Regions from separate parts of the Pseudomonas sp. PvP027 genome, predicted to be linked through region 1. Evidence: predicted binding sites of a transcription regulator. Region 1 holds the regulator's gene; each other region holds the start of a gene.
What was found. Region 1 encodes FliA, which starts transcription of late flagellar genes. Its sites were predicted from a motif close to CTAAAGTTTNNNNNNNNNNNGCCGNTAA; they were not measured.
Positions count from the first base shown of each region.

Region 2: JOE33_RS00995 (methyl-accepting chemotaxis protein) is a predicted target of FliA. The motif match lies at 1,020-1,047, and genes of this name have one in related genera.
Region 3: JOE33_RS25310 (methyl-accepting chemotaxis protein) is a predicted target of FliA. The motif match lies at 1,804-1,831, and genes of this name have one in related genera.
Region 4: JOE33_RS14280 (methyl-accepting chemotaxis protein) is a predicted target of FliA. The motif match lies at 1,943-1,970, and genes of this name have one in related genera.

Region 1 is NZ_JAFIBK010000001.1:5,165,701-5,168,910, reverse strand. Features, by position in the region: gene JOE33_RS22515 (protein phosphatase CheZ) at 1-604, opposite strand, end outside; gene JOE33_RS22510 (chemotaxis response regulator CheY) at 624-998, opposite strand; gene fliA (RNA polymerase sigma factor FliA) at 1,255-1,995, opposite strand; gene fleN (flagellar synthesis regulator FleN) at 1,992-2,825, opposite strand; gene flhF (flagellar biosynthesis protein FlhF) at 2,941-3,210, opposite strand, start outside.
Region 2 is NZ_JAFIBK010000001.1:202,470-205,679, reverse strand. Features, by position in the region: gene JOE33_RS01000 (efflux RND transporter permease subunit) at 1-768, shown strand, start outside; gene JOE33_RS00995 (methyl-accepting chemotaxis protein) at 1,237-2,865, shown strand; gene JOE33_RS00990 (NUDIX domain-containing protein) at 3,088-3,210, shown strand, end outside.
Region 3 is NZ_JAFIBK010000001.1:5,801,132-5,804,341, reverse strand. Features, by position in the region: gene JOE33_RS25310 (methyl-accepting chemotaxis protein) at 127-1,755, opposite strand; gene JOE33_RS25305 (VirK family protein) at 1,962-2,390, shown strand; gene JOE33_RS25300 (hypothetical protein) at 2,397-2,633, opposite strand; gene JOE33_RS25295 (DUF3237 family protein) at 2,659-3,111, opposite strand.
Region 4 is NZ_JAFIBK010000001.1:3,356,311-3,359,520, reverse strand. Features, by position in the region: gene JOE33_RS14280 (methyl-accepting chemotaxis protein) at 1-1,758, opposite strand, end outside; gene JOE33_RS14275 (DUF6555 family protein) at 2,184-2,408, opposite strand; gene JOE33_RS14270 (manganese catalase family protein) at 2,836-3,210, shown strand, end outside.

The sequences.
Region 1 (3,210 bases):
TGAGCACCAGTTTGAGCAGATTGCTCTCGACCTCGGTGACCAGTTGTGTCACGCGCTTGATGACCTGACCGGTAAGGTCCTGGTAATCCTGGGCGAGCAGAATGTCGTTGAGATGTGCGGAAACCTGATGGGTCTCCTTTTCGGTACGCGTCAAAAAACCATCGACCCGCTTGGCCAGCTCGCGGAACTCTTCGGCACCGATTTCGCGGCGCATGAAACGTCCCCAGTCGTCGCTCAACGCCTTGGCGTCGGAACTCAGGCCGTTCATGACCGGCGTGCTTTCCTCCACCAGGTCCATGGTGCGGTTGGCCGCATTCTCGGTCAGCCTCACCACATACGACAGGCGTTCGGTAGCATCCGTGATCTGCGACACCTCCTCGGCCTGAGGCATGTGCGGATCAATGTGAAAGTTCACGATTGCACTGTGCAGCTCACGAGTCAGCTTGCCCACTTCCTGATAAAGGCCGCGGTCGCGTGTCTGGTTGAGTTCGTGGATCAGTTGCACAGCGTCGCCGAAACGACCTTTTTCAAGGCTGGTGACAAGTTCCTGCGCGTGTCTCTTTAAGGTCGACTCAAAGTCGGCCATCGAATCATTGTTATCCATAGCGCCCTCGCGGCTTGCATCAGCTATTGACGCGTTCAAAGATCTTGTCGATCTTGTCTTTCAGGGCTTGGGCGGTGAATGGCTTGACTACATAACCGTTCACCCCGGCCTGGGCAGCTTCAATGATCTGCTCACGCTTGGCTTCGGCAGTGACCATCAGCACGGGAAGGCTCTTGAGGCGTTCGTCCTTGCGGACTTCGCGCAGCAGATCGATACCGGACATGCCAGGCATGTTCCAGTCCGTCACCAGAAAGTCAAAGGCACCGCTCTGCAGCATCGGCAATGCGGTCAGACCATCATCCGCTTCCGATGTGTTGGTAAACCCCAGATCACGCAAAAGGTTCTTGATGATCCGCCGCATCGTTGAGAAGTCATCAACGATGAGGATTTTCATGTTCTTGTCCAATTCGACCTCCAAGCAGTCTTTAACGCGTTCAGCACCTGAACACGCTGTTCACTCAATACTGGCACAGCACACCCCCGGCTGTACGAAACGACGACGGGCTTGGCACAACAACAGGCAAGGACCTGAGAAACAAGCCCATCAAGGCAATGCCTGACAGGCTTCCGACGGGTCCATCCTGTTACCACGTAACGCTCTGCACAGCCGGCTTGCAGTCAACGCGCGGCCATAGACCGCACGTTGCCTGTCAACGCGCTCGCCACTCCCCCAAACGCCCTCGCAAACGAGCTGCGCACTGGCTGTGTAACTGACTGACCCGAGATTCGCTGACCCCAAGAACCTCTCCGATTTCCTTGAGGTTCAGCTCTTCGTCGTAGTACAGCGCCAACACCAGACGCTCGCGCTCTGGCAGATTGGCAATTGCATCGGCCAACGCAGCCTGGAAGCGCTCGTCTTCCAGGTCGCGCGACGGCTCAAGCGAACCGCTTGCGCCATCCTCGTGCAGCCCTTCATGATCGCCGTCCTGCAGCAGGTCGTCGAAACTGAAGAGGCGGCTGCCCAAGGTGTCATTCAAAATCCCGTAGTAATCATCGAGACTCAACTGGAGTTCGGCCGCAACCTCGTGATCTTTAGCGTCACGGCCGGTTTTAGCTTCAATTGCCCGAATTGCGTCACTGACCATGCGCGTATTGCGGTGTACCGAGCGTGGCGCCCAGTCACCCTTGCGCACTTCATCGAGCATCGCACCACGGATGCGAATACCGGCATAGGTCTCGAAACTCGCGCCCTTGGTGGAATCATACTTGGTGGAGACTTCAAGCAGGCCGATCATACCGGCCTGGATCAGATCCTCGACCTGTACGCTGGCCGGCAGGCGCGCCAGCAGATGATAAGCGATACGCTTGACCAAAGGCGCATAGCGCTCGATCAACTCGTATTGCGAATTACGGGACGCCTTGCTGTACATCTGGTAGCCGCTCGCAGTCATTGCACAGGCCCTGCACTGGTCTGGTGAACGAGTCGCTCAACGAAGAACTCGAGATGACCCCGCGGGTTGGCTGGCAACGGCCAGGTATCAACCTTCTGGGCAATGGCCTTGAAGGCCAGTGCACATTTGGAACGCGGGAATGCTTCGTAAACGGCGCGCTGTTTCTGTACCGCCTTGCGTACGCATTCGTCGTACGGCACGGCACCTACATACTGAAGCGCAACATCGAGAAAACGATCCGTCACTTTGGTCAGCTTGGCGAACAGGTTGCGCCCTTCCTGCGGGCTCTGTGCCATGTTGGCCAGCACCCGGAAGCGGTTCATGCCGTAGTCGCGATTGAGCAGTTTGATCAGGGCGTAGGCATCGGTGATCGACGTGGGCTCGTCGCACACTACCAGCAGCACTTCCTGAGCGGCGCGCACGAAGCTGACCACCGACTCGCCGATACCGGCGGCCGTATCGATCACCAGCACATCGAGGTTGTCGCCAATCTCGCTGAACGCCTGGATCAGGCCGGCATGCTGGGCGGGCGAAAGATGCACCATGCTCTGGGTGCCGGAAGCAGCGGGTACGATTCGAACCCCGCCCGGCCCCTGCAGCAGCACGTCGCGCAACTCACAACGCCCCTCGATGACATCGGCAAGTGTGCGTTTGGGCGTCAGCCCAAGCAGCACGTCGACATTGGCCAGACCCAGATCGGCGTCCAGCAGCATGACGCGACGGCCAAGCTCGGCGAGGGCCAGTGAAAGGTTCACTGACACGTTAGTCTTACCGACGCCACCTTTGCCACCGGTCACAGCGATAACCTGTACGGGATGCATGCTGCCCATGTTATTTCTTTACCTTGTCTTGCGTAGACCGAAACCACATCGAGGGCTGCACATGCGCAAATGAACACTGCATGGCAGACCGTTGACGCAGGGACATTCCAATAATATCCATCACTTAACCCACTCTCTTGCCAGGGGTGTGATAGAGGTCAGCAAACATATCAGCCATTGCTTCTTCGCTAGGCTCGTCCTGCATCTGCACACTCACAGCGCGGCTTACCAACTGATGACGACGCGGAGTATGCAGGTCATCAGGAATGCGTGGTCCGTCCGTGAGGTAGGCCACAGGTAGTTCGTGACTGATCGCCAGGCTCAGGACTTCACCAAGGCTGGCAGTTTCATCAAGCTTGGTCAGAATGCATCCGGCCAGGCCACAACGCTTGTA
Region 2 (3,210 bases), 5.0 Mb from region 1:
CGGGTCACCGGGCGTGATGGCCAGATCGCGCTGGCGTCACTGGGAGAACTCAGCATGGGCAGCGGCCCCGCGCAGATTGATCGTATCGATCGCTTGCGCAATATCACCCTGTCCATCGAACTCAATGGCAGCAATCTGGGCGAAGTGATGGAGCAGGCCAGGCAGTTGCCCGTGATGCAGAACCTGCCAGCACAAGTAAAACTGGTGGAGCAGGGCGAGTTGCAACTGATGAGCGAGTTGTTTGGCAACTTCAGCCTGGCGATGGCCGTCGGTGTGTTCTGTATATACGCGGTGCTGGTGCTGCTGTTCCATGACTTCATGCAGCCGCTGACAATCCTTTCGGCGCTGCCGCTATCGCTCGGCGGCGCACTGCTGGCACTGTTGATCGGCGGGATGAGTTTTTCCATGGCCTCGGTCATCGGTTTGCTGATGCTGATGGGGATCGTGACCAAGAACTCGATCCTGCTGGTGGAGTACGCAATCATGACTCGCCGTGCACCGACCGTGCGCCGCTATGAAGCGTTGATCGACGCTTGTCACAAACGCGCCCGACCGATCCTGATGACCACCATTGCAATGGGTGCCGGCATGTTGCCGACCGCACTGGGATGGGGTGGCGAATCAGGTTTCCGCCAGCCAATGGCGGTGGTTGTCATCGGCGGACTATTGGCCTCTACTGTACTAAGCCTGTTGGTGGTGCCCGTTATCTTTACTTATGTGGATGATGGCCATGAGACACTTAAAAAGTGGTTTCGCCTGCCTCGATAAACAGTGTAATGCTGCGTCGGAGCAGGCTCCCTGACAGGGATAAGTACCAGAGATTACTTTGCATTCCGACATATTTCCTCCTGGGGTTCCACTGAGTGCACGCAGCGCGCCAGTGCCCCTTTTTCATCCAGTCGCCAACTTTTTAGTCAGTAACGCCCCCGCGCCTATTCATAAAATCCGGCCCATGCCGATAAAGACAGGGAGCGCGAAAAGTTGGAGTGCAGTGAACAGCACTTTCCCCCTCGCGGCCTGTAAAGCTCACGTTCTGGCGGCAGATACCTACTACGCCACGGTTAGTTTGTTATTAGAAGCAGGTGCTGCTCTGGCACAGAAATTGGATGACCCTTTCTGCAGTCCGACGAACCGCTTAGAGCAAAAGTGCGCAAAATCCACGCGTCACTACTTGCCTCAAGTGCAGTAGGGCTTCCGGACAAAAGTGATCCCTTACTTAACGATGATGGATAATCAATGAACCTGATAAATCGCACCAGTTTCGCTAAAAAACTCATGGCCGCGTTCATCGTTTGCGCCATGATCACGTTGGCTGTGGGTGGTTTGGGCATGCTCGGTATCAACCGGCTTTCCGATGCCCTCGAACTGACGTTCTCGAATAATCTGGTTTCCGTGGCCAACACCAACGAGACGATGACCGCCCTGACCACTCATAACCGCGGGCTTTACCGTTTGCTCGATGCCAAGGACAAGGCCACGGCGGAAAAAATGCGCCAAAGCATCAATGGTGAGCTGGAGCGTGCGCAGAAAGTCTATGCCATCTACCGTGCCACTCCGCTAGAGGACGACGAACGCGCAGCGGGTGACCAGTACGACACTTTGATGCCCGCTTACATATCAGCCTCCCAGAACATCTTTGATCTGCAGCAGGCCGGCAAACTGGAAGAAGCGCGCAATCGTCTCAACGCACTGGCGGACGGAGAGTTCAACAAGGCTCGCGGCTATCTACAGGTCATGATCGACTCCAACAAGCGTCAGATCAAAGAGGGTGCAGAGGCCGCTGACAGATTGCAGAGCACCTCCGTATTCATGCTGACCGCAGGTATTGTCATCGCGTTTGTGGTGGCGATCATGTTGGGGATTCTGATCACTCGCATGATTACCGGACCGCTGAGAAGCGCTATCGAAGTGGCACAACGTATTGCATCGGGTGATTTGACCCAGAGCGTCTCCAGCACCCGAGGCGATGAAGCAGGGCACCTGCTCAATGCGATCGGTACGATGCAGGGCAATTTGAAACGGACGATTCAGGAGATTTCCAGCGCGTCCGATCAGCTTGCGTCCGCTGCCGAAGAGCTTGGCGCGGTCACTGAAGAAAGCACCCGCGGTCTTACTCGGCAAAATGACGAGATTCAACAGGCGGCAACGGCAGTGAACGAAATGACTGCGGCTGTTGAAGAGGTAGCCCGCAATGCGGTGTCTACGTCGGAGGAGTCGAAAGCACTGGCAACCGACGCCGCTAACGGTCGGGGCCAGGTGGATAACACCGTCAAGGGCATCGGCACCATGGTCAGTGAGATCACCGAGTCGACGGGGTCGGTCACAACGCTCGCTGGCCACGTCCGGGATATCAGCAAAGTGCTTGAGGTCATCCGCAGCATCGCGGAACAGACCAACCTGCTCGCGCTGAACGCTGCCATCGAGGCTGCACGCGCCGGTGAGCAAGGCAGAGGGTTTGCCGTGGTAGCCGACGAAGTGCGCGCCCTTGCGCATCGCACCCAGGCTTCAACGGTGGAAATCGAAGGCATGATCGGCACCGTGCAGTCCGGTGCCGACGGTGCGGTAGCGGCCATGAGCAAAAGCCTGGCGACGGCCACCAACACCCAGGAACTTGCCCTGCGCGCAGGCAGCGCACTGGAAAAAATCACCAGCGGCGTAGGAATGATCAACGAGCGCAACATGGTGATTGCATCGGCGTCCGAAGAGCAGGCCCAGGTGGCACGCGAAGTGGATCGCAACCTGGTCAATATTCAGGAACTGAGCGCACAGTCGGCAGCAGGCGCCAACCAGACGAGCGCGTCCAGTCAGGAACTGTCACGGCTGGCGACTTCGTTCAACACCATGGTTGCGCAGTTCAAGCTGTAACGTTGCGTGTGCAGGTGTATTTCCGGTCCGGTCGTTTGACAATTTGACCGGGAATACACGCTGCTTTCCCTGATTCGTCTCTTGTCTACTGTCTACGGGTCGCCCCAGCGAGTTTGCCGAGTCGACTCGCTTGAGAGTGTCGACCTGTCCAGCCGCGAGCATTCGCAAAGCTGCTCCCGCCTCATTACAATCCCGGCAGACAGGCCAATCCAAAGGTGCACATTGGAATTCACACGGGACAGATTCAACGGGGTCATTGTCGACGCAGCTTCACTGCCAAATGACCCGCAAGCGTTGCGTGACACTGTCGACGCGCTAGTTACCCTCATCGAAAACGAGCGCCTG
Region 3 (3,210 bases), 640 kb from region 1:
TTGCGCCGGCTGGCGTCGGTGCGCAGTAGCCTGGCGTTGCCAGCATGAACGCCAGACACATTGTCGATTCGCTGTTGCCCGGACAACAGCGAATCGATGCGCGAACGGGTGTGCTACCGGAGCCTGTTATCTAAGCTTGAACTGCCCCAGCGTGGTCGTCAGGTCACTCGCCAGCTCGGCCAGCGACTGGCTGGCGCTGCCGGTCTGGCTGGTGCGCACCGCCGATTGTGCCGACAAGTCACGGATGCGCACCAGGTTGCGGTCCACTTCCCGCGCAACCAGCGCTTGCTCTTCAGAAGCGCTGGCGATCACCGTGTTGCGCTCATCGATAACCATGACCGAACTGGCGATGCTGGCCAGTACAGCGTTAGCCGACTCGGCCTGTTGTTTGGTGCGTTGCGCCTGTTCGGTACTGACTTCAAGCGCGACCAGGGTGCTTTTGGTGCCCTGCTGGATGTGCCCGATCATGGTTTCGATCTCGCGAGTCGATTCGCTGGTGCGGTGGGCCAGCGCGCGCACCTCGTCGGCGACCACAGCAAAACCCCGCCCGGCATCGCCAGCGCGTGCCGCTTCGATGGCAGCGTTGAGCGCCAGCAGGTTGGTTTGCTCGGACACTGCGCGAATAACATCCAGAACCTTGGTGATATCCAGCGTGCGGATGGCCAGCGCCTGCGCCTCGACCGACGCCGTGCCTACATTTCGGGTCAGCTCAAGGATCGATTTGACGGTTTGATTGAGCTCTTCCTGACCTTCGCGAGCCGATACCGAAGAGGCTCTGGATTCCACCGAAGTGGTCACCGCATTACGCGCTACTTCATCGACCGCCTGACTCATCTCGGTGACTGCGGTGGCGGCCATTTCAATTTCGCTGTTCTGCACCACCAGATCGGCGTTGCTGTTGACCATCAAGGCGCTCATTTCTTCCGTGGCCGACGCCAACTGGTGAGCGGCATCGCCCACCTGACTCAGGGTCTGGCTCAGATTGCCGCGCATACGCTCCATCGATTGCAGCAACAGGGCGGCTTCATCAGTGCCCTCACGGTTGATTGCACTGGGACGCAGGTCGCCTGCGGCAATGGTTTCCGAGCTGTGCAGCGCCTGGCTGATCGGTACTGCCAGACTTTTCGTCAGACGCCAGGCAAGCAATACGGTCAGCAACACCGTCAGAAACATCACCGCCTGAGTGACGACCACGGCGTTTTCATACACCGAGGTCGCTGCAGCGCTGGATTCGGCTTCGGAGTCATCATTGATCTTTTCCAGCTTGCCAAGGGCTGCTTCGATACTTTCCGCCATGGCCTTCATCTCGCCCCAGACGATCGCCCTTCCGGCCTCCGCCTGATTCTCGTTGATCAGCGTATAAACCTTCTCGGCACGGTCGATGTAGCCCTTATAAGTGCTCTTCAGACCCTCGACGAGCGCGCGCTCTTCATCCTCGGTGATGAGCGGGTCGTAGGCCTCTACGGCCTTTTGGAACCCGGCCTTCTTTTCAAGGAGCTCGGCGTGAGCCATAGCCACTTGCGCAAGGTCATGCGTGGCAAGCATTTTGGCCACGGTAGTGCGGGTTTTCTCGACCGCCAGGGAAATATCGTCACCCAGCGCAATCCCGGGAAGGGCATCGTTTTCGATTTCAAGCGATTGCTCACGAATACCGTGCAATTGCTGAATGCTGAAAATACCAAGGCCGAACACCAGCACCACCATCAACGCAAAGCAGGCGGAGGTCCGCGCGGCTATTTTCAGCTGTCTCAGCATCTTCAATCCCCTTCCCGTGACCGGTAAATAAAATTATCTCCGTCATTCCTATCGGCAGAACGGGAAAAAGTATGAAGATGCTCTAGAGAGGTGCCACTGCTATCGTGGGCCCACCTGATTCGTAGCTTATGGTAGGTTTCGCGACGCTCGATAATCGCGAGATGGACGGGTCTTTTCCCCCTTCAGACTGACTTCCTGGAGCTGCCATGAAACCTTGCTACGCCGCTGCACTGCTTGCTTTTTCACTGCCTGGCCTCGCTCACGCAGGCGACGCGCTACCCACCTACTCCGCCATCACCCAGGCGTTGAACACCGGAGAGTCGGTCGCCGTGGTGATCGACCTGGGACAATGCAAATCCTCGATCGCAGGGGCCGAGCCGTCCAAAACCAAAGGCGGCAAACGCATCGATGCCTACCGCATCACACCCGACGGCACCCTGGCGTTTTCGGACACCCACTTCAGCCTTGATCGCGATAACAAACCCATCGAGCAATTCATTCGCTATCAGATACGCTCGAACGGCACCGCCACATTCAGCATGACCACGCTGAATGTTCCTGGTTATCAGCAGGTGGGCAGTCCGGTGAGTTATGACTGTGCGGTCGGCAAAGGATTGAGTTTTTTTACCAGCTAGTAAGGGTCACATCGTAACCAAATGCATCAGATGGATATCCGGCGTGGGCGACAGACCATCCTCACGCCCTTGAAAGTAACGCTCGAACTGCTTGTCGGGAGACAACATTTCGAGCACTTCAAATCCGCGTGAACTGGCGACTTCGACAAATAGCAAAAATAATTTAAATTTCGTTGTGCCGGGCCCCACAGGTGTCGACGACAAGGTCTGCACCTCGATAACGAACCTGACACTGGCTTTCACATCTGCCCGCTTCTGTGACGGTTTTTTATACCTCGTTAACCTGGAAAATACTGACACGCATGCTGTCATCCCCGGCTTTTATATTTACTCTGCCGACGTACAGGTTTCTCTGCAGGTCATCATGAGCGCCGGAAGGAACGCTGAACTGCTTGCTGCACGTGCACCGACAGCGCGATTCGGCCAATGGTGCGCGGTCCGCTTCATCGAAGGCCACGAGCCCCTCTCCGACGACATCTATCTTTATTCCATCATCAGTCAGCAAGGTGTAGTACAGGCTGAATCGTGCAAGGCTGTCATCCTGGGGCACGAGAAAAAGGCTGCCTCCCGGAAGAACCTGCCCCTGCAATCGATCGCCGTTAAATTCTCCTCCCAGTATCTCACCGCTGCTGCGCTGCCCCCGCTGAGGGTTGCAAAGCGTTTGCGGCTTATCGATACGCAGGTGAGCAGTCAGTATTTCATGCAGCTGCATCGTCTCCATCCCCCTACCCCTCATCTTGCATGCGGCGACTGGCGCTTCGCCCATAACTGTACCAACGAGTATTTTTTAGCCCGCACATCGAATGCTGTCAATTTAAAT
Region 4 (3,210 bases), 1.8 Mb from region 1:
ATGGGCCTTCTGCTGCCCGGCCTGCATCTGCTGCACGGCAGCATCGGTGGCACCTTGCAGTTGCTGGATGATGCCGCGAATTTCTTCGGTCGACGCCTGAGTGCGCGAAGCCAGCGTGCGGACTTCATCAGCCACCACGGCAAACCCGCGACCCTGCTCGCCCGCCCGCGCGGCTTCGATGGCGGCATTGAGGGCCAACAGGTTGGTCTGATCGGCAATGGTGCTGATGACCTGGATAACGCCACCAATCGACTGACTGTGCAGGGCCAGCGCCTGGACCTTCTGGGCACTGACCTCCACCTCTTCGGCCAGCGCCTGAATGGTCGAGTGTGCCTGGTGCATGATGCGCAGACCGTTACGTGATGCGGTGTTCGCTTCATCGGCGGCCAATGCAGCACCTTCGGTGTTCTGCGCCACGTCGGCAACGCTCGCGGTCATCTCGTTGATCGCGGTCGCCACTTGCTCCGTTTCAGCCTGCTGCGCGTTCATTGATTGCTTGGCCAGGCCGATGGATGCGCCCAGCCGGGACGCCACATCAGTCAGTTCGTAAGAGGTGCGGTCCATGTGCGAGATGGAGCTGGCGAAGGCGTCGGCCATCAGGTTCAGGCCGTTGGCGATATCCGCCACTTCGTCCTTGCTGACCACCGCTACGCGTGCACTCAGATCGCCCTCGCCCAGACGGCGGGTAACGCCCAGCAGGCTGTCGATGGTCAGGCGCAAGGCACGGTAGATGCTGCAAAACGCGTAGAGCAGCAGCAGGCCCATGATCACACACATGGCAATGACGACTTCGCGTTGCAGCACCAAGGCGTCGTAGCGCGTATTCAATTCATCCTGAAGCGCAGTCTGAATTTCGTCCTGAGCCTTGTAGAGACCCGAGACAACCACGTTGCCACGCGCACTCAGCGCCTGACCCTGCTGCACGGAGAACTCTGTGCCTTTTACGTACGCGTGCAGGTCACCGCGAAAGCTGTCCATCGCGGCAGTAGCGGCAGTGATCGGGTCACTGATGCGCGCGGCCAGCTCTGGCGAACGACGCTTGAGCAGGCGAATGCTCTGCTCCAGTTCCGCGCGAAATTGCAGTTCGATCTTCAGCAGGCTCTCGAGCGAGCCGCGCATCGATACACTCAGGCCCTGACCGGTTATCAAGCTTGCCGTAATACCGCGGATCTGACCGGCGACGTTGATTTCCCGGGGCATACGAATGGTGCTCAGGTCGATCAGAAACAGCGAGGCGTAGTCTTCGTCCAGCACCATGCCCGAGGTGGCCGAGACGTAGTAGATAAAGTTGAGCGTCTGGGCCAGTTGCTCGTTCCACTGGGCGAACACTTCATCCTGCGACAGGCCTGGCTTGATACTGTCCATAAGGGAACGGGTGCTTTCACGCAGGCGCTGTACGCGGTTCTCGGTCTCCAGCTGCTGACCCTGTCGTGCATCCATATCGGCAAGGTTAGCAAGAGCGGTCTCGAGCTGAGCACGATTGCTGGCCAGATCCTGAGCGGCGGAGGCATCGCCGGCGAGCAGACGGTTGCTGGCCGCACGCTGCAGCATGGAGAGTCGCAGAACGGGGGTGGTCAATTGCAGGTACTCACGGCCAACGCGCTCTTGCGCGACGGTGTCGATGCTTGCATTCAGGCTGTTGAAAACCCGAAGACCGAGAACGATCAGCGGGATAACGATAATGATGGCTAAAACGGCAAACTTGGCAGGGAAGCGCAGGCGATTGGTTAGGTAGATACCAGGCGAAAGGATGTTCATAGTTTTCTCTTTTTAATTAGGGGTCCAATCCGAGTGGAAAAGCTCCTTTCTTTGCATCACGGGTAGTACGGGCCGGCTGTGACAGGATGAACGAGGTCATCCGCTCAGATGAAGGCACATTGACATCACTTGAGAGCAGTGGCCCATCAGGAAGTTCAATGGGTGCCATAGCCTGATACTCGGGCTATCGACCGGGTCACGGTTAACGTGAGGTCAGGATCATCAGGCGAGTGGCGGGCGAGAGCGCTTTGCCGGTATGACGCTTGCGGCAGGCGTGATCCGAATGAGGGTGTTCAGGTCAAGCAGGCGGGAAACAACTGTTCATCTGACAGTCTGGCGACCGTAGACTTTGCAAAAGGGTAATACCGTCGTGCGGCATCGTGACGCACGACGGTAGGCGTCGTATCGAGGTGACCGAGGGCTGTTCAAGCCCTCGCCCACTCCACGTTCGACAGACCGAGCTTCTCCGCCTGAGGCTTGCTCAGCTTCGGCACCGGATCGGAACGGTACTTGGGGATCGCACCGAACCCGGCATCCACTGACGCCCAGTGCCAGGCCTCCTTATTGTCCATGGCACCGGCCCTTATGTAGAACGTCTTGTAACTGCCATGCAGCAGGTAATCGATACGGTAGTGTTTTTCATCGGCCATTGTGTTGCTCCTGCTTTGTAGACTCGCAAAACAGATCGCTGCAGTTTCAAAAAATTCAAAATATTAATGCCATAATCTAAATGATGTCATGTTGCCATCTAGCAATGTATGGTATACCTGAACCGCTCGGTTTAGTTGGTGATAGAGTTTGTTTATAACTGCAATTTTTCCGGGTTCTCTGACGGGGCAATGCGGCCTGGCTGATCGCCAATTTAAATAGGCCTTCACGGTAATATAAGCAAAATTCGCGTCACCTTAAGGGATATTAAAATTCTATTGAACGGCAGCTCTTACACCGTCGGTCCTCTTTAAAAAAGTTAGCAGTAACGATCTCGCTCCTCAGTCTCTCATAACCTGTGACTGCGTTGAATCGAACCCATGCCCATGGGTTGACGCTTCCCGAGAAATCAAAGCCTGAGGATACGACATGTTCATGTATAACAAGCGACTTCAATATACCGTACGCGTAGCAAGACCCAATCCTGGACTGGCCAACCTTCTGCTTGAGCAGTTCGGTGGGGCTCAGGGTGAACTGGCCGCCGCCGGACGGTATTTCACCCAAGGATTGAGCGAAGAAGATCCAGGCCGTAAAGACCTGTTGATGGACATCGCCACTGAAGAACTAAGCCACCTTGAAATTGTGGGTTCCATTATTGTCATGCTCAATAAGGGCGCCAAAGGCCAATTGGCTGAAGGCATCGAAGAAGAAGGCGAGTTGTATCGCTCTATCAACGGTAACGGCAATGACTCACATATCACCAGCCTCCTGTACGGATCCGGTGCGCCGTTGACAAACTCCGCC